3 regions of the Sphingomonas sp. NIBR02145 genome follow, and region 2 is predicted to be linked to each of the others. Evidence: predicted binding sites of a transcription regulator. Region 2 holds the regulator's gene; each other region holds the start of a gene.
The links. Region 2 encodes LexA, which represses DNA repair genes until DNA is damaged. Its sites were predicted from a motif close to GTTCCNCNCTTGTTCT; they were not measured.
Positions count from the first base shown of each region.

Region 1: a site for LexA is predicted at 5,327-5,342, ahead of O3305_RS18525 (ribonucleoside-diphosphate reductase subunit alpha). Genes of this name have one in related genera too.
Region 3: a site for LexA is predicted at 4,548-4,563, ahead of uvrA (excinuclease ABC subunit UvrA). Genes of this name have one in related genera too.

Region 1 covers NZ_CP114791.1:4,072,147-4,080,080, forward strand. Annotated here, with positions in the region: gene O3305_RS18505 (DUF2721 domain-containing protein) at 1-351, shown strand, start outside; gene O3305_RS18510 (amidase) at 371-2,041, opposite strand; gene O3305_RS18515 (HlyD family secretion protein) at 2,109-3,233, opposite strand; gene O3305_RS18520 (MFS transporter) at 3,233-4,897, opposite strand; gene O3305_RS18525 (ribonucleoside-diphosphate reductase subunit alpha) at 5,581-7,530, shown strand; gene O3305_RS18530 (endonuclease domain-containing protein) at 7,595-7,934, shown strand, end outside.
Region 2 covers NZ_CP114791.1:482,737-490,670, forward strand. Annotated here, with positions in the region: gene O3305_RS02320 (citrate synthase) at 1-39, opposite strand, end outside; gene gltX (glutamate--tRNA ligase) at 73-1,500, opposite strand; gene O3305_RS02330 (ComEC/Rec2 family competence protein) at 1,583-3,715, shown strand; gene O3305_RS02335 (EF-hand domain-containing protein) at 3,742-4,437, shown strand; gene lexA (transcriptional repressor LexA) at 4,441-5,133, opposite strand; gene O3305_RS02345 (molybdopterin molybdotransferase MoeA) at 5,192-6,379, opposite strand; gene O3305_RS02350 (peptidoglycan-binding domain-containing protein) at 6,498-6,902, opposite strand; gene O3305_RS02355 (hypothetical protein) at 6,916-7,934, opposite strand, start outside.
Region 3 covers NZ_CP114791.1:2,697,084-2,705,017, reverse strand. Annotated here, with positions in the region: gene O3305_RS11915 (hypothetical protein) at 1-113, shown strand, start outside; gene O3305_RS11910 (hypothetical protein) at 76-723, opposite strand; gene O3305_RS11905 (uracil-DNA glycosylase family protein) at 802-1,482, shown strand; gene uvrA (excinuclease ABC subunit UvrA) at 1,589-4,540, opposite strand; gene O3305_RS11895 (hypothetical protein) at 4,744-6,426, shown strand; gene O3305_RS11890 (vgr related protein) at 6,423-6,875, opposite strand; gene O3305_RS11885 (hypothetical protein) at 6,907-7,545, opposite strand; gene O3305_RS11880 (ABC-F family ATP-binding cassette domain-containing protein) at 7,703-7,934, shown strand, end outside.

The DNA of each region.
Region 1 (7,934 bases), 1.4 Mb from region 2:
GCCCGGATCGTCGATCGCGCGCGCAACATCGAGCAGCTTCACCCGCGCTCGACCGGGCCCGAGCATGACCGCCATGTCTGGGAACTGCGCATCATCGATCGCCGCATCTCGGTCATCAACAACGCGATCTTCCTGTGCACCGCCAGCGCGCTGGCGATCTGTCTCGTCGTCGCGATGATGTTCGTCGCGCGGCTGACCAATCTCCATGTCGGCATCTGGGTGGCGTCGAGCTTCATCATCTCGATGCTCCTCCTGATGGCCGGGCTGATCTATTTCCTGGTCGAGGTGCGCATGTCGCTCGAGGCGATCCATGTGCGCGAGGAACTGCTCGAGCTCGAGAAGAAGCGGTAACCGTCGCCGGGGCGACGGGTTACTTGCGCGGCCCCAGGTCCGCCGGGATCGTCGGCAGATATTGCGGCACCACCCGGGCGTGCGTGGCCTGCTCATAGGCATAGCCGGCCATGAGCAGCAGCCCGTCCGAATAGGCCGTGCCGATGAACGAAAGCCCGGCCGGCAACCCGTTCACCAGCCCCATCGGCACGGTGAGGTGCGGATAGCCCGACACCGCCGGCAATTCGCTCGCCGAGGGACCCTGGAACTGGTCGCCATGGGCCGGGTCGCTCAGCCAGGGCGTGCCATAGGTCGGGGTGACGAGGATCTGCACGCCACCGGCGGCCAGCATCGCGTCGATCCCCTCCGGTCCCGCCATCCGTGCCGATTTCTCGCGCGCCGCCTTGTAGTCGGGATCGTCGAGCCCCTTGGTCTTCTCGGCCTTGAGGAAGGTCTCCTGCCCGAAAAACGGCATCTCGCTCGCCTTGTTCGCTTCGTTGAACGCGATCAGGTCGGCGAGCGTCTTCGGGCCCACGCTGGCCGGCGTGGTGGCGAGATAGGCCGCCATGTCGGCCTTGAGCTCGGTGTAGAGCACCAGCCCCTCGGCCTCGCCCAGCCCCTTCAATTCGGGCATCTTCACTTCGACCAGCACCGCGCCCGCCGCGGTAAGCTCCTCGAGCGCCTTGTCGAAGCGCGCGGCGAGGTCGGCGGCCATCTCGGGCTTCCAATAGCCGATCTTCATGCCCTTCAGCGCATCGGGGCTGAGGCCGGCGGCATAGTCCGCCTTGTGCTTGTCGGCATCCTTGGTCGCCGGATCGCCGGGGTCGCTGCCGATCATCGCGCCGAACAGGATCGCCGCGTCCTTGACCGTCCGCGCCATCGGCCCGGGCGTATCCTGGCTATGGCTGATCGGCACCACCCCGGTGCGGCTGATCAGGCCGAGCGTGGGCTTGAGGCCCACCAGCCCGTTCATCGCCGCAGGGCACACCACCGATCCGTCGGTCTCGGTGCCCACCGCCGCCGCCGCGAGGCTTGCCGCCACCGCCGCGCCCGAACCGCTCGACGAGCCGCAGGCCGAGCGATCGAGCGCATAGGGGTTCCTGACCAGCCCGCCGACCGCGCTCCACCCGCTCATCGAATGGTTCGAGCGGATGTTCGCCCATTCGCTGAGGTTGGTCTTGCCGAGGATCACCGCGCCTTTCGCCCGCAGCTTCGCCACCAGCGGCGCGTCGCGGCCGGTATCGTTGTTGGCAAGCGCCAGGCTGCCCGCGGTGGTGGGCATGTTCTGCGTCTCGATATTGTCCTTGATCAGCACCGGGATGCCGTCGAGCGGCCCCAGCGTCTTGCCCGCCTTGCGCCGGTCGTCGCTGGCGCGGCCGTCATAGCGCAGGTCCTTAGCCGGGGCGGTGACGATCACCGAGCGCAGCGTCGGCCCGTCGCGGTCCACCTTGCCGATCCGCTCGACATAGAGGTCGGCGAGCTTCCACGCCTCGACCTTGCCGGCGGCGAGCATCGCCTGCAGCTCGTCGATCGACTTCTCGACGACAAGGTTGGCCGGATTGTCGTCGGTGCTGACCACCACCGCGTCGGCGGGCAGCGGCGTCGGGGTAATCACCGGCGCGGCCCCGGGCGCCGGAGCGGGCGCTTCCTGTGCCCAAGCGGGCGATGCCCAGGCAAGTGCCACCGCCAAAGCCGTCAGTCCCGTGCGCATATGCCGTCCCCGAATCTCGTTTCGCGACCAGCCTAGCGCCCCACTCCTCGCGCTGGAAGGGTAGCCGCTAGCGCCCAAGCTCCACCTTCGCCTCCACCGACATGCCCGGCCGCAGCCGGCCGGCCAGCGGCTGGTCCGGGTCGATCCGGATCCGCACCGCGATCCGCTGCGGGATCTTCACGAAATTGCCCGTGGCATTGTCGCTGCGGATCACCGCGAACTCCGACCCCGCCGCCGGCGCCAGCTGCTCGACCACCCCGGTCAGCCGCGCCCCGCCCAGCGCGTCCACCTTGAAGCTCGCCTTCGCGCCCGGCCGGATCTTCGCGGTCTGCGCTTCCTTGAAGTTCGCGGTCACCCAGAGCGTCTGCGGCACCAGCGCCATCAGCTGAGTGCCGGCGGTGACATATTGTCCCTGCCGTCCGCCGATCTCGCCCAGCTGCCCGGCCACCGGGGCGCGGATCACCGTATTGGCCAGGTCGATCTCGGCCAGGCGCAGCGCGGCCTTGGCGGCGTCGACCGAGGCGACCAGCCCGCCCTTGCTCACATCGACGCTGCGGATGTCCTGCGTCGCCACCGTCCGCGCCGCCTGGGCCTGCGCCACCGCCGACTGGGCGGTGCGCAGCGTGGCGAGCGCCGCATCGCGGTCCTTGCGCGTGACGAAGCCGTCCTTCGCCAGCGCGTCGATCCGGGCATAATCGGCCTGCGCCTTGGCGAGTTGCGCCTGGGCCGAGGCGACCGCTGCCTGCTGCGATCCCAGGGTCGCGGTCTTCGACGCCACCTGCTGCGGATTGTTGGCGAGCGCCGCATCGGCGCTGGCGACATTCGCCTTCGCCTGGTCGACCCGCTGGGCGTAGATCCGGTCGTCGATCGTCGCCAGCACGTCGCCGGCCTTCACCCGCGCGAAATCCTGTACCGGCACGCTGGTCAGATAGCCGCTCACCTGCGGGCTGATGATCGTCACCTGCCCGCGGACATAGGCATTCTCGGTCGACTGGCTGCGCCCGCCGAACGGCCATGCCTGCCACGCCATCAGCACCGCGGTCACGCCGATCAGGATCAGCGCCGCCGCGATCGCGATCGAGAGCCAGGAGAGCCTCGGCGGCTTCCAGCGCCGCGCGGCCGCCGCTGGCGCCGGTGGCGGATCGGCGCCTTCGCTGGTTGCCGGAGGGGCCGGTTCTTGCCCGTCTGCCATCAGGATGCTCCCGCCTGTTGTTCCGCTGCCCGGCGCAGATTCTCGCGCCGGATCCGGAATATGTGAAAACTCGCCCAGACGATCGTCGCCGCCGCGATCGCCGCGACCAGCAGGAAGGTGTCGTTGTACGCGAGCACATTGGCTTCGCGCGTCACTGTCTGGGTCAGGATCGCCGCGCTCTCGGCCTGGCGCAGTGCCGGGTCGATCAGCACCCGGCCATAAGCGGCGGCATATTGCTGCAGCCGCTGCGCCACCAGCGGGTCGCCATCCGCCAGCTGCGCGACGATCGCATTGTTATGGGCATGTTCGCGGATCACCTGGAAGGTGCCGAGCATCGCGCTGCCGAACAGCCCGCCCAGGTTCTGGGTGATGCCGAACAGCGCCGAGAAGCTGACGAAATGGGTCGGCCCTTCCTTGAGCGCCCGGGTCAGCCCGATCAGCAGCGCGGGGCCGATGAACAGCGCGCTGGCGAAACCCATCAGCGCCTGGCTGAAATAGAAGTCGTGCGGCCGGGTCAGGCTGGTCGATCCCGAATCGATCAGCGCACCGACGCAGATCAGCGCCAGCGCCACCAGGATCGGCCCACCCAGGAAATTGGGATCGATGGTCAGCGCGCCGATCACGATGCCGGCCAACGTGGCGAGCAGCACCACCAGATAGAGCATCCGCATCTGGTCATTGCCCATGCCGAGCACGGTCAGCAGGCCCGATGCCCCGATCGATTGTTCGGAAAGCACCACCCGGGTCAGGATCGATACCAGCGCGAAGCGCACGATGTCGCCACTGCCCAGCCAGCGGGTGTTGAGCAGCGGATTGCTGCGGTTATGCTCGATCACCACCGCGATCGGGATCAGCACGATCGCCCCGATCAGCGCCGGCGCTACCCAGGGCGCCTCGAACCACCAGACCGACCGGCCCAGCCCGAGCACCGCGCAGAGCAATGCGATGCCCACCGCGAAGATCGGGAAGGTCACGAAGTCGAGCGGCTCGAACGCCTTCATCCGCTCGACCGGCGGCAGCACCAGCAGCCGCACCCCGGCCAGGCAGAACAGCGCCAGCCCCAGCTCGAACAGATACATGGTCTGCCAGCGATCGGGCTCGAAGGCCTCGCTGGGGAACAGCCGGGCCAGCGGCACGGCGATCTGCGGCAGCGATACGGCGAGCACGATGCCCTTCAGCCGGTGCTCGGGCGTCCAGGCCTGCACCATGTAGAGCAGCCCCACGGTGCTGCATGCCGCCGCCGCGATCCCGCTGATCGCGCGCACCGCGACGGCGCTGGCGAAGCTGTGGACCAGCAGGTGCGAGGCGGTGGTCAGCGCGAAGGCGATCAGGAAGATCTGGGTGAACAGCCTTATGCCGAATTGCTGGCGGAACTTGATGAGCACCATGTTGGCGCAGACATTGGTCATCACATAGGCGGTCGGCAGCCACTGGATCTCGGCCGAATAGAGCCCCAGCGATCCCTGCAGCGTGGTCAGGTTGGCGGTGACGATCGCATTGCCGAGCGATCCGGACAGCACCACCAGCACCGCGACCGAGAAATAGGCGATGCGCCGCGACAGCGGATGCCAGGGGGTGGGCGGCGATCCGGGGATGGGCGAGCGTTCATGCGGCGCCGGTTGCCAGGCGTCCCGATCCTCCGCTTCTGCCCCGTTCGTTGCCATCCCGATATAATTCCGCATGCGGCGGAACGATCCGCAAGCGCACCTTGGTATAGTCGCATGGCTGCGGCGCAATCAGCAATTGCCGCGCGGTGTAGTACGCCGTCGCTCATTGGGGTGAGCGGGCATCCGGGCACCCGGTTCCCCGGCGAAAGCCGGGGCCCAGGGTTTCTTTGCCATGCTGCGTGTGACCCCGGGCTTCGGCTTTCGCCGGGAACAATCGGACAGCCACCATCTGCGGTGCTTCCGAACGGTCAACCACAAGCCCTTGTGGTCGCCATGAGTCCTCCACGTTAAAAAAATTTACGTTCCGCGTTCGTTCCCTTGCCTTTCGGAAACCCTAGGAAAGTCCGCGCGTCGCGGCATTGCAGCAGTTGCGCAGCTGCTGTGAAGCGAGTCATTTTAGCGACGAAGCGTTGTGGATATTAACCATTTCGGCTCTTGTGCCCGGACTCGGTTTGGCACAATCTGTTGTGGTTGCACTGAGGGGCAAGCTCAAGCACTGGTGGACTCTCCGCCGCATACCCATATGCGGAAGGGGTCGACTCGTGCCTGGGACGAGGTGTGATGGACATGTTTTGTTCTTCGCGATCGACCGAGCCGGTGATAGTATCGGCGCCCCTTGAGTCGGGATTTGATGTCTCTCCAATGCGAGAGGCGCGTGAAGCTTTATCAGGGGTGTTGTCATGGAATTCAGGGACACGGAAAACAGCGTGAACGATACCGTCGCCGAAGCCCCCACCGCTGCCGTCAAGGCCGCCACGGATGCGGCAGCCAAGGCCGCTGCCGAGAAGGCCGCGCCCAAGCTGCGCAAGAAGACCGATTCCAAGACCGTCGCGCCGCGTGCGTATGATGTCGAGGTCGATCATTCGCGCGACGCGCTGCTCACCGAGTTCGGCAAGGAAACGCTGCGCGACCGCTATCTGCTGCCTGGCGAGAATTTCCAGGACCTGTTCGTGCGCGTCGCCTCGGCCTATGCCGACAATCAGGCGCACGCCCAGCGCATCTACGACTATATCTCGAAGCTGTGGTTCATGCCCGCCACCCCCGTTCTGTCGAACGGCGGCACCGGCCGCGGCCTGCCGATCTCCTGCTTCCTCAATTCGGTGCCGGACAGCCTGAACGGCATCGTCGACACCTGGAACGAGAATGTCTGGCTGGCCTCGCGCGGCGGCGGCATCGGCACCTATTGGGGTTCGGTGCGTGGCATCGGCGAGCCGGTCGGCCTCAACGGCAAGACCTCGGGCATCATCCCGTTCGTCCGCGTGATGGATTCGCTGACGCTGGCGATCTCGCAGGGCTCGCTGCGCCGCGGTTCGGCCGCCTGCTATCTCGACATCTCGCACCCGGAGATCGAGGAGTTCCTCGAGATCCGCAAGCCGTCGGGCGACTTCAACCGCAAGGCGCTGAACCTGCACCACGGCGTGCTGATCCCCGACGCGTTCATGGAAGCGGTGCGCAACGGCGAGGAGTGGGTGCTGCGTTCGCCCAAGGACCAGTCCGAGCGCGGCAAGGTCGATGCGCGCGCTCTGTTCCAGAAGCTGGTCGAGACCCGTCTCGCCACCGGCGAGCCGTACATCGTGTTCAGCGATCACGTGAACTCGAACATGCCCAAGCATCACCGTGATCTGGGCCTCAAGGTCTCGACCTCGAACCTCTGTTCGGAAATCACGCTGCCGACGGGCAAGGACCATCTGGGCAATGAGCGCACCGCCGTGTGCTGCCTCTCGTCGCTCAACATGGAAACCTGGGATCAGTGGAAGGACGACAAGAACCTGATCGAGGACGTGATGCGCTTCCTCGACAACGTCCTGCAGGATTATATCGACCGCGCCGAGCCCGGCATGGAGAAGGCCGCCTATTCGGCCAGCCGCGAGCGTAGCGTCGGCCTCGGCGTGATGGGCTTCCACTCCTTCCTCCAGGCACGCGGCATCCCGTTCGAAGGCGCGATGGCCAAGAGCTGGAACCTGCGGATGTTCAAGCACATCAAGGCGCAGGTCGATCAGGCCTCGATGGCGCTCGCCGTCGAGCGCGGCCCGTGCCCGGACGCGGCCGACATGGGCGTGATGGAGCGTTTCTCGTGCAAGATGGCGATCGCGCCGACCGCGTCGATCTCGATCATCTGCGGCGGCACCTCGGCCTGCATCGAGCCGATCCCGGCCAACATCTACACGCACAAGACGCTGTCGGGCTCCTTCTCGGTCAAGAACCCGTATCTGGAGAAGCTGCTCTCGGAGAAGAGCAAGAACTCGGATGCGGTGTGGAACTCGATCCTCGAGCAGGGCGGCTCGGTCCAGCACCTCGACTTTCTCACGCCGGAAGAGAAGGACGTCTACAAGACGAGCTTCGAGATCGATCAGCGCTGGCTGCTCGAACTCGCCGGCGACCGCACGCCCTATATCGACCAGGCGCAGTCGCTGAACCTGTTCATCCCGGCCGATGTCGAGAAGTGGGACCTGCTGATGCTCCACTTCCGCGCCTGGGAGCTCGGCATCAAGTCGCTCTATTATCTGCGTTCCAAGTCGGTGCAGCGCGCCGGCTTCGCGGGCGGCGTGGAAGCCGACAACACGATCGACAAGCCGCAGTTCAACCTGGGCGAGTCGACCGATTACGACGAATGCCTGGCGTGCCAGTGAGGCAATAATCCCTCTCCCTCTGGGAGAGGGAGGGAGCCGCGAAGCGGCGGAAGGGTGAGGGCGAGTGCGCCTCTATCAGGATCAACCGTCAGGCACGGTGCCGCAGCTTCGAGAGTTGCGGCGGGGTGCCACGGAAGCTGAGAAGAGGTTGCTTCGCGCGCTGCGCACTGCCTTTCCCGACAGGAAGTGGCGGTTTCAGGCCCCGGTCGGGCCATATCGCGTCGATTTCCTCTGCTTCGCCGAGCGTCTGGTGATCGAGGTGGATGGCGGCCAGCATGCGGAGGCCGTCGAATATGATGCGCGCCGCACGCGCTTTATCGAGTCCGAGGGTTATCGCGTGCTGCGGTTCTGGAACAACGATGTGCTGGAAAACGCCGACGGCGTGATCGCCCAAATTTCCCTCT
Region 2 (7,934 bases):
ATCCTTCCCCGGAACCTGCAGCTTCGCGGTGTCGCTCATAAACGTCGTCCTATGTTTGGGCCGGGCCTGGGATCAGGCCGGCACGGTCATCTGGTCTGCGATGCGAGCCAGGCTCTCTTCGCGTCCAAGCAGCGCTAGGACGTCAAAGATGCCCGGAGATGTCCGTCGCCCGGTGAGCGCCGCGCGCAGAGGCTGCGCAGCCGCACCAAGCTTGACACCCGCATCTTCCGCAACGGTGCGTACCGCTGCTTCGAGCGCCTCCGTATCCCAGCTTTCCACGCCGTCAAGCGCGGTGTGCAACTGAGCCAGAAGAGCCCGCGCGTCGCCCTCTAGCAGAGCCTTTGCGCCCTCGTCCAATTCCAGTGGGCGAGTGCGAAAAAGGAAACCGGCTCCCTCGGAGAGTTCGAGGAGATTCGCAGCGCGCGGCTTCAGGGCCGCCATGCTGCGGCGCAGAAGGTCGGCCTGCGATTCCGAAAGTTCGAAACCGAGTCGCGCGGCAACCAGGCTGGCCAGTCGCGCATCGTCAGACGCGCGGATATAATGGCCGTTCAGGCTCTCGAGCTTCTTGAGGTCGAAGCGCGAGGGGCTGCGGCCAACGCCGGACAGCTCGAACCACTCGATCGCCTGTTCGCGGCTGATGATCTCGTCATCGCCATGTCCCCAGCCGAGGCGGAGCAGATAGTTGGACAGCGCCTCGGGCAGGATGCCGAGCGCGTCGCGATACTCGTCGACCGCCACCGCGTTCTTCCGCTTCGACATCTTGGTGCCGTCCGGATTGAAGATCAGCGGGATGTGCGCGTATTCGGGCTCTTCCCAGCCCATCGCGCGATAGATCGGCAGCTGGCGGAAGGCATTGTTCAGGTGATCGTCGCCGCGGATCACATGGGTCACGCCCATGTCGTGATCGTCGACCACCACCGCGAGCATATAGGTCGGCGTGCCGTCCGAACGGAGCAGGACGAGATCGTCGAGCTCGGCATTGTTGACGGTCACCGGGCCCTGGACATGATCCTCGATCGTCACCGCGCCTTCGCGTGGCGCCTTGAGGCGGATGACATAGGGCGCGCCTGCGGGGGCTTCGCTCTCGTTACGGTCGCGCCAGCGGCCGTCGTAGCGCAGCGGCTGCTTGTTCGCCTTCTGCTCGGCCCGCATCGCCTCGAGTTCCTCGGCGGTGGCGAAGCACTTATAGGCGTGGCCATTGGCGAGCATTTCGCGCGCCACTTCGGCGTGCCGCGCGGCGCGAGAGAACTGATAGACTTCCTCGCCGTCCCAATCGAGATTCAGCCAGCGCATCCCGTCCAGGATCGCCGAGATCGCCTGATCGGTCGAGCGCGCGCGATCGGTATCCTCGATGCGCAGCAGGAACTTGCCGCCATGGTGGCGGGCGAACAGCAGGTTGAACAGCGCAGTGCGCGCACCGCCGATGTGAAGGAAACCCGTAGGCGACGGCGCGAACCGCGTGACAACCTGTTTCGCACCCGTATCAGATGTTGCGCCCAACCGAGCTTGCTCCCAAACTGTGTTTCCGATGGCCCATTCAGCCACCGAGGGCGCCCCTAGCACGGGGTTCACCTCCCTTCAAATGGGGGGAGGGGCAGTGTTTCGCCAGATTGGAGCTGCAATCGAGCATTGGCTGGAAGCCGAGCGCGCGCAATTGCCGCTCTGGCTGCCGGTGGCGCTGGGCGGTGGGATCACCGCCTGGTTCCTGCTGCCGGACACGTCGCGCTGGATCGGTTTCCTGCTGGCTTCCTGCGCCGTGGCGGTGCTGGGATTGGCGCTGCCCGGTCGTTTGGGGCGCGCATTGCTGCTCGGCGGACTTGCGATGGCAGCCGGCTGCACGCTGATCTGGTGGCGGGCCGAGCGGGTGGCGGCGCCGGTGCTGGCGCGTCCCGCGGTGGTGGAGATTACCGGACGCGTGGTGCGGGTGGAGCGGATGCCCGCACGCGAAGTGGTGCGGGTGACGTTGCTGCCGGGCCGCACAGACCTGCCGCCGCGGGTGCGGGTGAACCTCGAGACGCGGGACGTGCCTGCCGGCCTGGCGCCGGATGCTGTGGTGAAGCTGCGTGCCCGGCTGATGCCTCCAGCCGAGGCCTCGGTACCAGGTGGCTATGATTTTGCGCGTACGGCGTGGTTCGCTGGACTTGGCGCTACCGGAAAGGGCTTCGATCCCGTCGAGGTTGTGACGCCGGCGCGGGCGGCGGGCGCCGATCTGCGGGCGTCGCTTTCGGCGCATATCCAGTCGCGAGTCGAGGGCAGCGCGGGCGGTATCGCCAGTGCGCTCGCCACGGGTGACCAGGGGGCGATCGCGGAGGGCGATGTCGAGGCAATGCAACGCTCGGGGCTTGCGCACCTGCTTTCGGTGAGTGGGCTGCACGTGACCGCGGTGACCGCGGCGGCAATGCTGCTGGTGCTCAAGTTGCTCGCCCTGAGCCCGACCCTGGCGCTGCGTTGGCGGCTGCCCCTGGTTGCGGCGGGGGCAGGTGCGCTGGCGGCGATCGGCTATACGCTGCTCACGGGCGCGGAAGTGCCGACGATCCGCTCCTGCGTCGCCGCCCTGCTGGTGCTGCTGGCGCTGAGCCTGGGGCGTGAGGCGATCACGCTGCGGCTGGTTGCGGCGGGTGCGGTGATCGTGCTGCTGCTTTGGCCCGAGGCGCTCGCGGGCGCGAGCTTCCAGCTGAGCTTTGCGGCGGTGACGGCGATCGTCGCATTGCACGAGAGTCCATTCATGCACCGCTGGTTCGGCAAGCGCGAGGAGGGGCGGGGCGCGGCGTTGCTGCGCGGTATCGGTTCGCTGCTGCTGACCGGCGTGGCGGTGGAGCTCGCGCTGATGCCGATCGGGCTGTTTCATTTCCACCAGGCCGGGATTTACGGCGCGCTCGCCAATATCGTCGCGATCCCGCTCACCACCTTTGTGATCATGCCCCTGGAAGCGCTGGCGCTGCTGCTCGATGTGGCGGGGCTGGGCTGGCCGGCCTGGTGGCTTACCGATCAGGCGCTGCAGCTGCTGCTCTGGATAGCACGGACCACGGCTGCCGCGCCGGGCGCGGTCGCGGCGTTCCCCACCATGCCGGGCGGCGCCTTTGCGCTGATGGTCGCGGGCGGGCTGTGGCTGGCCCTTTGGCGGACGGGCGTGCGCTGGGCGGGGGCGGTGCCGCTTGTCATGGGGTTGGGCTGGATGCTCGCCACGCCGGCGCCGGATCTGATCGTGACCGGCGACGGACGGCACCTCGCGATCCGCATGGCGGATGGCAGCATGGCGCTGCTGCGCGATCGGGCGGGTGACTATACCCGCGACATGCTCGCGGAAACCGGCGGCAGCGATGTCGAACCGGTTGCCTTGTCCGACCAGCCGGGGGCTGCTTGCAGCCTCGATTTGTGCCTGATCGAGCATCGTGCCGGGGCGCGGGTGTGGCGGGTTGCGGCGACGCGGAGCGGCTATGCCTTGCCCTGGGCCGAATTCACTACGCTATGTCGCAAGGTCGATGTGGTGATCAGCGACCGGCGCCTGCCGGCGGGCTGCGCGCCGCGCTGGCTCAAGCTCGATCGGCCGCAGCTGGCCAGGACCGGCGGGCTGGCGATTGCCTTTGCCAGCGGTCGGGTGGCGATGGTGCGTGGCGGAGGGCGGCATCCCTGGCGCGACCCGCCGAAAGTGCAGCCGGTCTATGTGCCGGAGCAGGGACTTGCACCTGTCCGGACACGAAATCGCTGGCGCTGACAGGGGCTTCGGGTTCTCCTCGGAGCATGATCCGGAACCCGAAGAAAAGCGACACGATCGAAGTGCGGCTGCCCCATGCGGTGAAGCGCGCCTTCATGGAGCAATGCCGGGCCGAAGGGCGGACGGCGAGCGATGTGGTGCGCGGCTATGTCGATGCGCATCTCGCCGGCGACGCGCCTGCGCCAAGCCGGTTGCGCCGCTGGTGTCGCCCCTTGGCCGCCGCAGGGATGATCGGGGCGATCGGGCTGGCCATGCCTGTCGCGGTGACTGCCGCACCGGATTTCCGGCCGAGCTATGCCGCGTTCGATCGCAATCATGACGGAGTGCTCACCCCCGACGAATTCGGTCCGAAGCGCGCCGAGCCGCGAATCCGGTGCGGAGAGCATCGGGTGATGGCGCTGCCGCTGCGCCGGGCCTCGATGCCCGATATTCGCGGGTTGCGGCCCTTTGCCATTTCCGCGTCCGACTTCACCCTGGCCAAGGCCGATGCCAATCGGGACGGCAGGGTCAGCTTCGCCGAATTCGCGGCGCACCGGCTCAGGATGTTCCGCGCCGGCTTCAACCTGCTCGATGCCGATCATGACGGCACGCTTTCGCCCGCCGAATATGCCGCCGCTTGGAACCTGTTCCGATTCCTCGGCCGGCAGCCCGATGTGGCGCCGTTCCAGGAACTCGACCGCAATGGCGACGGCAAGGTCGCCTGGAACGAGTTCCTGGCCTGAGCCTCAGTACTTGCGCAGCAGGCCGGCCAGCCGGCCCTGCACGCGGACCTGATCGGGACGGTAGCGCTGGGCGTTATAGTCGCGATTGGCCGGATCGAGCCGGATCATCGCGCCTTCCTTGCGGAAATACTTCAAGGTCGCCTCGGCATCGTCGATCAGCGCCACGACGATCTCGCCGTCGCGCGCCGTCTCGGTACGGCGGATCAGCGCATAGTCGCCGTCGAGAATGCCGGCCTCGACCATCGAATCGCCGGCCACCTCAAGCGCATAATGCTCGCCCGAGCCGAGCAAGGCCGCCGGAACCGGGAGCATCGACGAGCCTTCCAGCGCCTCGATCGGCGTACCCGCGGCGATGCGGCCGTGGAGCGGGATCTCGATCACATCGTTCGCGGGAACTGGTATCTGGGCCGCAGGGGAGGGATTCGAAACGGCCACCGCGGGGGCGGCGGACCTGGCCGCAGCGGCCGGCTTCGCATCGCCGCGCTCGGGCATGCGGAGCACTTCGAGCGCGCGGGCGCGGTTCGGCAGGCGGCGAATGAACTCGCGCTCCTCCAGCGCAGAGATCAACCGATGCACCCCCGACTTCGACTTGAGATCGAGCGCTTCCTTCATTTCCTCGAACGAAGGCGAGACGCCGGTCTCGGCAAGCCGATCGGCAATGAAGCAGATGAGCTCGTGCTGCTTGCGCGTGAGCATCCGGTTTCTCCTGGCGTGGAACAGACTGCGAACGTTTATGCAATGTTCCGCGCGCTTGTCAAGCGATGTCGAGGATTTCCGCCGAGTCGCCCGTTTTCGCCTCCGGCGCCCCGGCCGGACGCACGATCAGGCACGTCGCCCGTGCCAGCGTGCGCAGCATCGAGCTGTCCTGGATCGTCGCGGCAAAGGCGCGGCCCTCGACCAACTCGGCGCGGAGATAGTCAGCGCGCGCGCCCGTGGCGGGCAGCGGTTCGCCGAGCGGCACCGACCGGCTGCGCGGCAAGGGATCGGCGGCCCCCGCCAGATGCGCGACCAGCGGCCGCACGAACAAAGTCGCGGTGGCGAACACCGACACCGGATTGCCGGGCAGGCCGAGCAGCATCGCCTCGCCGAGCCGCCCGGCCATCATCGGCTTGCCCGGGCGCAGCGCGATCTTCCAGAAATCGATCTCCGCTCCCGCCGCGAGCAGCGCCGGGCGAACCAGGTCATGATCGCCGACCGAGGCCCCGCCGGTGGTGACGAGCAGATCGCAGTCGAGCGCGCGGAACGCGGCCTCGAGCACGCCCAGGCGATCGGGCAGGATGCCGAGGTCGATCAGCTCGACCGGAAGATCGGCCAGCATCGCGGTGAGCAGCAGCCGGTTGGTCTCGGGGATCTGGTCGGGCCCGAGCGGCGCGCCTGGCGGAACCAGCTCGTCGCCGGTGGAGAGCAGCGCAACCCGGACCTTGCGGCGGACGGGCAGGGTCGCGTGGCCGGCCAGGGCGGCAAGCGCGAGGGCGGCGGAGGTGATCCGGGATCCGGCGCGGAGCAATACATCGCCCTCGCTGAAATCGAGCCCGCGCGCACGGACATTGCCGCCAAGGCGCAGCGGGCCTTCGCCGGCAAGGGTGAGGCGGTCGCCCTCCCGCGCGGCTTCCTCCTGGACGAGTATGGTGTCGGCACCGGACGGCAGCGGCGCACCGGTGAAGATGCGGACGGCCTGGCCCGGGGAGACCTCGCCGGCAAAGCCACGCCCGGCAGCGCTCTCGCCGATCACCTCCCACGGGCCGGGCAGGTCGGCGAAGCGGATCGCATAGCCGTCCATCGCCGACAGGGCGGAGGCGGGCTGGGTGCGGAGGGCGAGAATGTCTCGCGCGACCCAGCGCCCGGCGGCCAAAGTGATCGGCACCTCCTCCTCGGCAAGCGGGGCGGCGCGCACGAACAGGCGCTGCTGGGCTTCGGCGACGGGGACGAGGGCGGCGGCCATGGTTGGTGACTAGGGCAAGCGGGCGGGGGTGCGCCAGTAGATGGTGAGGCCGAAGGCAGTCTTCATCTCGGTCACAGTGGAGCGCCTTGTACGCTGTTATGGGGCGACCCGAACTCCGTTATTCCTCGACTACGTGGACCTTGCACGGATTGCGATAGGACGGGTCAGGCTTAAGGCCCAGCTGTTCAATCAACGCATCTTGGTCTTCGTCGTGATAGATTCCCGTGAAATTAGGACCGAAGACTTTGTGGACCAAGTCAGACCCCAACCGAAACTCCGATTGCGGCGAAAGGCCGGTCAGCCGCGCCAATGCAGCACGCGTTGTGGGTCCTGCCTTCCCGTCGATTGACCCGGCGTAGAGGTTTTGGTCGCGCAATCGCTGCTGGATCGCCTTGATAAGAACTGGATCGTAGTCTGCCAGCGATGCTCTGTCCCAACAGGTTTCCGCCTTTGCGGTGCCGAGTGCCAAGGGCGCGGCAGCCGACATGGCGAGGGCAAATATTCGCATAGGAACGCTGATCATGTTTTAGCCTCCTTCATTTAGCTGCTTCCAGCAGGGCCAGAGCGCGGCGTGGCCAAGGATCGTCGACATCGAATAGCCCGATCTTGGATTGCAATTCAGTAGCCAACGCCCGGGCTCGATGGCTCGGGTAGGAGGAGCTCAACACATCCATGATCGCTACTTGCAGCGGATAAACGGCATAGGGATCGGCCTGCCGCACAGCATCGATTGCTGGCGCTGCGGGGAGACCGCTGCGCGAAAGCGAGGCTGCGCGTAGTGCTGCTGCATCCTGCTGCACGACCGCATTTGCCGATGTCGTGCGCCCCACTGTAGCGAACAACCGTGCGGCCTGATCATAATCACCGCGATAATATGAGATCATTGCACCGGAAAAAGATGCGATCTCATTCGACTGCGTGCCGATATCGTAAAGATAAACCCATCCTCGGCGACGGTCAGGTGTCACCAGAGACGTCCAAGGTCCATCGTGTTCCAGTGCGCGCATGGTTGGTCCTACCTCTGGTCCCGTGCAAACGCGTGTTTTTGTTGGGCAGAGCTTGAGGGCGCTTGGTGTACTAAATAGTGCTACTACGTCGTGTCTTAGAGGCACTGCCCCCATGACGTATAGCTGGCGAGGGGCGCCAAGTGACAGAGTTCGTCCGTCGCGCGACACCCTCCACAGGGCCTGAGGTGGCGCTGCCTCGTCCTCAAGCTGCCGAGTTAGCAGATAAGCCTGAACGACAACGTCCGGTCCCACCGCTCGGGCGCTGCCCCACAGGATCATGTCAAGGTCGCGATTTTCACGAAGCGTCGATGCCGCGGTGCGCGCCGCATTGCCCGGCAGCACATCGTCTGACCAAATGACCAGCCCGCTTCCAAAGTCGCGGTTGACGGGGTTTGGCCAAGGTTTTTTGCGAAGTGTGCGCCACACTGCGAGATTGAGCGTCGCTGTTACGTTCGCGCCAATCGTTCCCTCGGCTTCGAAGCGAGGAAGGTAGATTGTGACATCCGGTAATTGTTGCGTTGCTGGCGCAGCTCCGCCGAATAGCGTTA
Region 3 (7,934 bases), 2.2 Mb from region 2:
TTGCGGCCGGGCTAATAAATTCTTTGAAGCTCGCAGACGAGATAGGGGTGTCGGGAACCGCCATCCTGAGCCATATCAAAGAGAAATATGCGCCGCGCGATCTAACGGCATAATAAACGTTGTCTTTGCTGCACTTTCGTCGTCCGGCTTCTGCCCGAGAATGCCTGCGACGGTCAAAAATGTGTTCCGCCACATTCGCTTGAAGTTTCGGCCTGGCAGGCCTTTCATTGTCATATCCGCTACGTGAATGATGCCTTCCTCGGGGGGTTGCATATGCCATTCGTAGTGCGGTCGAGGCTTCACCCTCATCACAATAGATGTGTACGGCGTCCTGCGAGTCATTGGTAGGTGCTCGTAGGGGCCAAAGCCTGAAATGAAGGACTCGTCTTCGCCAATTCGGGCTCGGAACCGGTAGCATCTATTCTCGGCGGTATCGTGTAAGTCATGCAGATATATTCGCTCCCCCTGCAGTGCGGGCAGCAGCGAACTGAGAGCGTCCAAGTCTGTCACATGGGGAAATACCAGCGATAGCGTCGAGATCGCCGGATCCTCAATCGCCTTGTCGATTATGCTATCCAAATCAGGCAGGCTGCCTTGGTTCACAATCTGGTGGGCCCATTCATACTTTTCCGGTTCACGAGCGGCCATTGCGGCGAAAGCGCAGCCTGAAGAATTTTTCGCGAAAAACTCAAGTTGGCTTGTTACGATCTCGTCGTCGGACATTGCGCGTTCCTTGGGCCTTGGAATTCCACCTTCCGCAGTCTGTCCAACTCGTCAAGGGGGCGCTAATATCGGCGGATAGTGGGAGCTAAGTTCGTGAAAATATCAGAAAAAGTAATGGCATTTTACGAAAATCCACCGTTTTCAACGGTCGTTGGTAACCATATTCAAATCCACAATCCCTTCAGTGAGCCTTCTAGGCGTGAAGCGATTGAGAATTTTTGTAGAAAATTCTATAATGATCAAGATCATAGAATTCATATTCTTGGTATAAATCCCAGCAAAATTAACGATACTTCGACAGGTGTGAATTATACCGACGGGTATGCGTTGGAGAATTTTTGCGGGATTAATAATGATTTTTCGAAATCGAGGGAGCTTACATCTAGGTTTTTTTATAGCGTTGTAGAAAAAATGGGCGGGGCGACGAGTTTTTACTCAGCGGTGTTCGCTTGGGCAGTGATGCCCCTAAGTGTAACGCAGGAGGATGCTTATAAAAATTACTATGAGGATGACGTAAAATCGCAGCTTAATGGTGCAGTGAAATCAAATATGGAGTGGATTTCTCAGAATATACCTTCAAACGGGCGCGCAGTTTTGCTTGGATCTGGAGATAATAAGAAGTCATTTGATGGTCTGGATGGCTATCCGTTCGGCTATCGTGACATTAAATATCTCCCACACCCGAGATGGGTCATGCAGTACAATAGCGCGAAGCTGGATTATTATGTGGATATGTACCGGGATGCGCTTCAAAATTAAGCTACTTCCCGCGCCCTAAATGGCAGCCTGCTAGGCTGCCTCGCCCCTCTTGAACCTTATCAGGTAGAGACGCCCTCCCCACGACGAGCCGCGGGGAGGGGCTAGCTTACTCCGCCGCCAAGGGCTCCCTGGCCTTCTGCTTGAGCAACGGCGCCAGATACTTCCCCGTGAAGCTCCGCGGTTCCTTCACCACCTCTTCGGGTGTGCCCTGGGCGACGATCTCGCCGCCCTTGACGCCGCCTTCGGGGCCCAGGTCGAGCAGGAAGTCGGCGGTCTTGATGACGTCGAGATTGTGCTCGATCACCACCACGGTGTTGCCCTGCTCGACCAGCGCGTGGAGCACTTCCAGCAGTTTCCGGACGTCCTCGAAATGGAGGCCCGTCGTGGGCTCGTCGAGGATGTAGAGCGTGTTGCCGGTGGCGCGGCGGGCGAGTTCCTTGGCGAGCTTGACGCGCTGCGCCTCGCCGCCGGACAGGGTGGTCGCCTGCTGGCCGACCTTGACATAGCCCAGGCCAACCTCGGCGAGCATCGCCATCTTGTCGCGGATCGGCGGGACCGCCTTGAAGAACTCGACCGCGTCCTCGACCGTCATGTCGAGCACATCGGCGATGCTCTTGCCCTTGAACTTCACTTCGAGGGTCTCGCGATTGTAGCGCGCGCCGTGGCAAACGTCGCAGGTGACATAGACGTCGGGCAGGAAGTGCATCTCGATCTTGAGCACGCCGTCGCCCTGGCACGCCTCGCAGCGGCCGCCCTTGACGTTGAAGCTGAAGCGGCCGGGCTTGTAGCCGCGCGCCTGCGCCTCGGGCAGGCCGGCGAACCAGTCGCGGATGCTGGTGAAGGCGCCGGTGTACGTCGCCGGGTTCGAGCGCGGGGTGCGGCCGATCGGCGACTGATCGATGTCGATCACCTTGTCGAGGTGCTGGAGGCCGGTGATCTTGTCATGCTTGCCGGCGAGCAGGCGGGCGCCGTTGAGCTGGCGCGCGGCGGCGGCATAGAGCGTGTCGATCGTGAAGCTCGACTTGCCCGAGCCCGAGACGCCGGTGATGCAGGTGAAGGTGCCGAGCGGGATGCTCGCGGTGACGCCGCGCAGATTGTTGGCGGTGGCGTTCTCGACGGTGAGCTTCTTGCCGGTGCCCTTGCGGCGCTTCCTGGGGACTTCGATCTCGCGGGTGCCGTTGAGATAATCGGCGGTGACCGAGCCCTTGGTGGCGAGGATCTCGTCGAGCGTGCCGCGCGCGACGATCTCGCCGCCATGGACGCCGGCGCCCGGGCCCATGTCGAGGATATAGTCGGCGCTGCGGATCGCATCCTCGTCATGCTCGACGACGATCACGGTGTTGCCGAGGTCGCGGAGGCGGCGGAGGGTGGCGAGCAGCATGTCGTTGTCGCGCTGGTGGAGGCCGATCGAGGGCTCGTCGAGCACGTAGAGCACGCCGGACAGGCCGCTGCCGATCTGGCTGGCGAGGCGGATGCGCTGGCTCTCGCCGCCGGACAGGGTGCCCGAGGTGCGGTTCAGGTTGAGATAGTCGAGCCCGACATTGTTGAGGAAGCCGAGCCGCTCGTCGATCTCCTTGAGGATCGCGCGGGCGATCTCGCGCTGCTGATCGGTGAGCGTGGCGGGGAGCTTCTCGAACCAGGCGAGCGCGTCGACCACCGAGAGGCGGGTGGCGTGGCTGATGTCCTCGCCGGCGATCTTCACCGCCAGCGCCTCGGGCTTGAGGCGGGCGCCGTGGCAGACCTCGCAGGGGTGCGCGGCCTGGTACTTGGCCAGCTCCTCGCGCATGAACGCGCTCTCGGTCTGCAGCATGCGGCGGTTGAGGTTGCCGATCACGCCCTCGAACGGCTTCTTCACGTCGTACGACTTGCGGCCGTCGACGAAGGTGAGGGTGACCGGCTTGCCGCCGGTGCCGTGGAGGACGATCAGCTGGACCTCGCCGGGCAGATCGCGCCACGGCGTGTCGAGGCTGAAGCCGAACTCGCGGGCGAGGCTGCCGAGCACCTGCATGTAATAGGGCGAGGGCGGGTTGGACTTGGCCCAGGGCACGACCGCGCCCTTCTTGATCGACAGGTCGTGATTGGGGACGACGAGATCCTCGTCGAACACCAGCTTCTCGCCCAGGCCGTCACAGGTGGGGCAGGCGCCCTGGGGGGCGTTGAACGAGAAGAGGCGGGGCTCGATCTCGGGGATGGTGAAGCCGGAGACCGGGCAGGCGAACTTCTCGGAGAAGACGATGCGGTTGTCCGGGATGCCGGTGCCCTTCATCGCGCCGCCGGTGACGTTGAACTCGGCCCGGGCCTCCGCCACGCGGGCGCCGGTGGCCTCGGCGACGGTCGCGTCGACCAGATCCACGTACGCCAGGCCCTCGGCGAGCTTGAGCGCGGTCTCGAAGGACTCGGCAAGGCGGGTGGCGATGTCGTCCCGCACCACCAGACGGTCGACCACCACTTCGATGTCGTGCTTGTACTTCTTGTCGAGGGCGGGGGCTTCCTCGATCAGATAGGTCTCGCCGTCGATGCGGACGCGCTGGAAGCCGGCGCGCTGCCACTCGGCAAGCTCCTTGCGATACTCGCCCTTGCGGCCGCGCACGACGGGAGCGAGGAGGAGCAGGCGGGTGCCCTCGGGCAGCGCGAGGACGCGGTCGACCATCTGCGACACGGTCTGCGCGCTGATCGGCAGGCCGGTGACCGGAGAATAGGGCACGCCGACGCGCGCCCAGAGCAGGCGCATGTAATCGTAGATCTCGGTGACCGTGGCGACCGTCGAGCGCGGATTGCGCGAGGTCGTCTTCTGCTCGATCGAAATGGCAGGGCTGAGGCCCTCGATATGCTCGACGTTCGGCTTCTGCATCAGCTCGAGGAACTGGCGGGCATAGGCCGAGAGCGACTCGACATAGCGGCGCTGGCCCTCGGCATAGATGGTGTCGAACGCGAGGCTCGACTTGCCCGAGCCGGACAGGCCGGTGATCACCGTGAGCGTGTCGCGCGGGATATCGACGTCCACGCCCTTGAGATTGTGCTCGCGCGCGCCGCGGACGGAAATGGTGGTAAGTGCCATGCCGAGGGTTCTAGCTTTGTTCTGTTGGGGTTTCTAGTGGGGAGATAGGAACGCCCGGCACAAAGCGCCAGTTGCCGGTGTTGCTTGGGATGGCGGGGTGCATCGCGCGTTCTCCGTTTCCTTTCGCAAAGCTGCACGTACATTTCACCCGCCGTTCAGCGCCCGGGGTGGAAATTTGCGCGGACATGCAGGAGGGATGGGCGATGCGGTTCGAGAGGATGTTCCGGCTGGGTATGCTGGCGGGCGTGGCGTTGGCCATGCCCGGCCTGGCGATGGCGGCGGTGCCGGTTGCGAAGGCGGCGGCACAGGCCGGCCCTCAGTCCGGACCCCAGTCCGCCGAGGACTATCAATGGATCGACCGCGCCGATGCGCTGTGGGACGCGATCGGCGACTCGCCGCCCGACTTCGCCTTTCCCTTCGAAGGCGCCGAGCCCTGGGCCTGGCAGACGACCGACGGCTATACGATCATCGTCGAGGATGCGGGCGAGGGCGGCATCCGCAGCTATTATTTCGCGCCGGGCGCGCGCGGGCCGTTCCTGGCGGTCGAGCCGGGGATGAGCTTCGCCTATGAGAGCGGGCGGCTGGCGATGGTCTATGACGCCGATGGCGAGGCGGCGCCGCGCGGCGAGTTCGGCGATTATGACGATGCCGCGGGCGACCTGTACGACCGCGCGCTGCGGCTGCGCGACGCGATGTCGGGGCGCGACTATCGCCCGGTCGATGCCGATGTCTGGATCGATACCAGCCCGCTGATCTTCAGCTTCATCCAGAGCTGGGACATCGGCCGCAGCCGCTATCCCGGCTGGGCGCGCTACCATGCGCGCAGCGACGCGGCGGCGTGGCGCCGGCGCTTCGACGCCGAGCAGCGCCGCCGGCGCGACCAGGCGCTGCGCTTCCGCCACTGGCGCGACGGCGGCTTCCAGGGCCCGCCGCCGGGCCGCTTCCACCGGCCGGACGGACCGGGCCGGCCGGGGGCGGGAAGACCGAACCAGCCGGGATCGGGCTGGTCGCGTCCGCCGGGCGGCGGGCGGCCGGGCCGGCCGGGCTGGGGCGGGCGCCCCGGCACCACGCCCGACGCACCGGGTGGCGGCCCCCGCCCGCCGGTGACGCGCCCCGACAATTTCCGGCCCGACGGCACGCCGGGCTGGCGGCGCGGCCGGCCCAGCCTGCCGGCGCCGAGCGATGTCGCGCCGGATACGCCGCCGGCACCCGATGCCACGCGCCCGCCGCGCCCGCTGCCCGATGGCAGCGGCACGGGCTGGCGGCGGCCTTCGCAGCCGGGCGCGGGCAATCCGACCTGGTCGCGGCCGTCGCGCCCCGAGGGCGGCTGGCAGCGGCCCAATCCGCCGGTGGTGACGCCCATGCCGGCACCGGGCGCGCCCTCTACCGGCGACGCCGCGCCCTCCCGGCCGGGCTGGAACCGACCCTCGCGGCCCGAAGGCGGCTGGCAGCGGCCGAACCCGCCGGTGGTGACGCCGGCACCGGCACCGGCGACGCCCTCGACCGGGGATGCCGCGCCGTCCCGGCCGAACTGGAACCGGCCTGCCCGGCCCGAAGGGGGCTGGAGCCGGCCCGATCGCCCCGAAGGCGGCTGGCAGCGGCCTTCGGCACCGAGTGCGACGCCTGCTCCCGCGCCGGCGGCGCCTCCGGCAGCGGACAATGCGCCGAGCCGGCCCAGCTGGTCGCGGCCCTCGCGCCCGGAAGGATGGCAGCGTCCGGCCACGCCGAGCGCGGCGCCGCGCCCGAGCTACAGCCCGCCGCCCCAGGCCGCTCCGGCGCCGCGCCCGAGCTATACCCCGCCGCCGCGCACCGCCTCGCCGCCGCCGCCCCGGTCCGCGCCGCCGCGGCCGGCCAAGCTGCCCGACAAGAACCTGAGCGTCGACTAGAAGGGCAGCAGCGCTTCGTAGAGGCTGAGCGGCGCGATGCCGGGGAGATCGGCGCCGCGCCGCAGCAGGAAGGCGTGGCGGACGATCTCGGCCTGCTGCTCGATGCCGTAGCGCCCGAAGGGGCGGCCAGGCTCGAGGATATAGTCATAGCGGCAGAAGGGATGGCGCTGGAGCGGCAGGAACAGGCCCGACTGGTGCTGCCAGACATGGGCGAGTTCGTGGATGAACAGCCCCTGCAGCCCGAGCGGGGCATGCGCGAAATCCTCGCGGTAGAGCCCCGAGGCCGGGTTGAAATGGATCGTGCCGAGCGGCGCCATGGTGGTGTGCCGCGGCTGGAAGAACGCCCATTTGCGGTTCGCTACCGCCGCCCGGGCGGGATCGAGCGCGTCGCCGAACACGCTGCGGGCGAGCTCGGCTTCGCCTTGGGTGAGGGGGCGGGATCGGGCCATCCGCCCTAGATGGCGGGTGGCCGGCGGCTTGTCACCAGCTTGGCGCAGGCGTGTCGGGCCGGCAGCGGACCAGGGTGCCGCGCGGGAGGGCGCCGCGCTCAAGGCCGATGATCCGCAGGGCATGGGCGGATTTCTGCAGGGTGACGCGGGCGCAACGGCCGCGCGGGCGGACGTGCTCCGCTTCGCCAAAGGCGGCGGCATAGTCGGCTTCGTCGACGGTGAAGCTCCTGGAATAGTCGCGGAGCGTGATCTCGTAGCGGCCGGACTTGCCGCGGAAGTACACCGCCTCCGCGATCGCGAGATCGGCCTGTTTCTGGCGCAGCGGACCGTGGCCGAACTCGGCGCGTTCCTGGAGCCGTTCGAGGACGAGAATCGTGCAGGCCGTCGCCCCCAGGCCGGTCAACAGCGAGAGGAAGAAGGCTGCCACCAGGGTCTTCCAGCTCCGCGGCCTGATACCGAGCAGCACGAGCAAGCTGAGCAGCCAGCACAGCAGTCCGAGCGCGGCGGGGCCGAGGATGCTGACCTGCGGATCGGAGGCAAGGGTATCGCTGGTGGCGGTGCCTCGGAGCAGGATCGCGCCGAGGCCGAAGAAGCACAGGAGCGAAAAGGCGATCAGGTTCAGCCGGGTGTTACGCTTCCGGCGGCGCACCTCGTCTTGCAATGTCGTCACCTGGCCCCTCCTGGGGGCAGGCTAGCGTGCGGGTCCGGGCTTGTCATCGATCGCCCCGCGCGCCAGATAGCGCACTCGCAGTCCAACGGAGTACCCATCATGCGCCAGGAAATGACCATCGTTCGCCCGATCGTCTCGTCCTGTCTGCAGGTGCCCCATGTCCTTCGTAACCCTGGATTCGCTTTCCGCCGCAACGCCTGAGGGCAGCCGGCTCTTCGACAATCTGACGCTGGCGCTGGGGCGGGAACGCACCGGGCTGGTCGGGCGCAACGGCAGCGGCAAGTCCACCCTGCTGCGCATCGTCGCGGGCGAGATCGCGCCCGCGGGCGGCAGCGTGGTGCGTGCCGGCAGCGTCGGGGTGCTGCGCCAGGCATGGCCAGACGACTGGC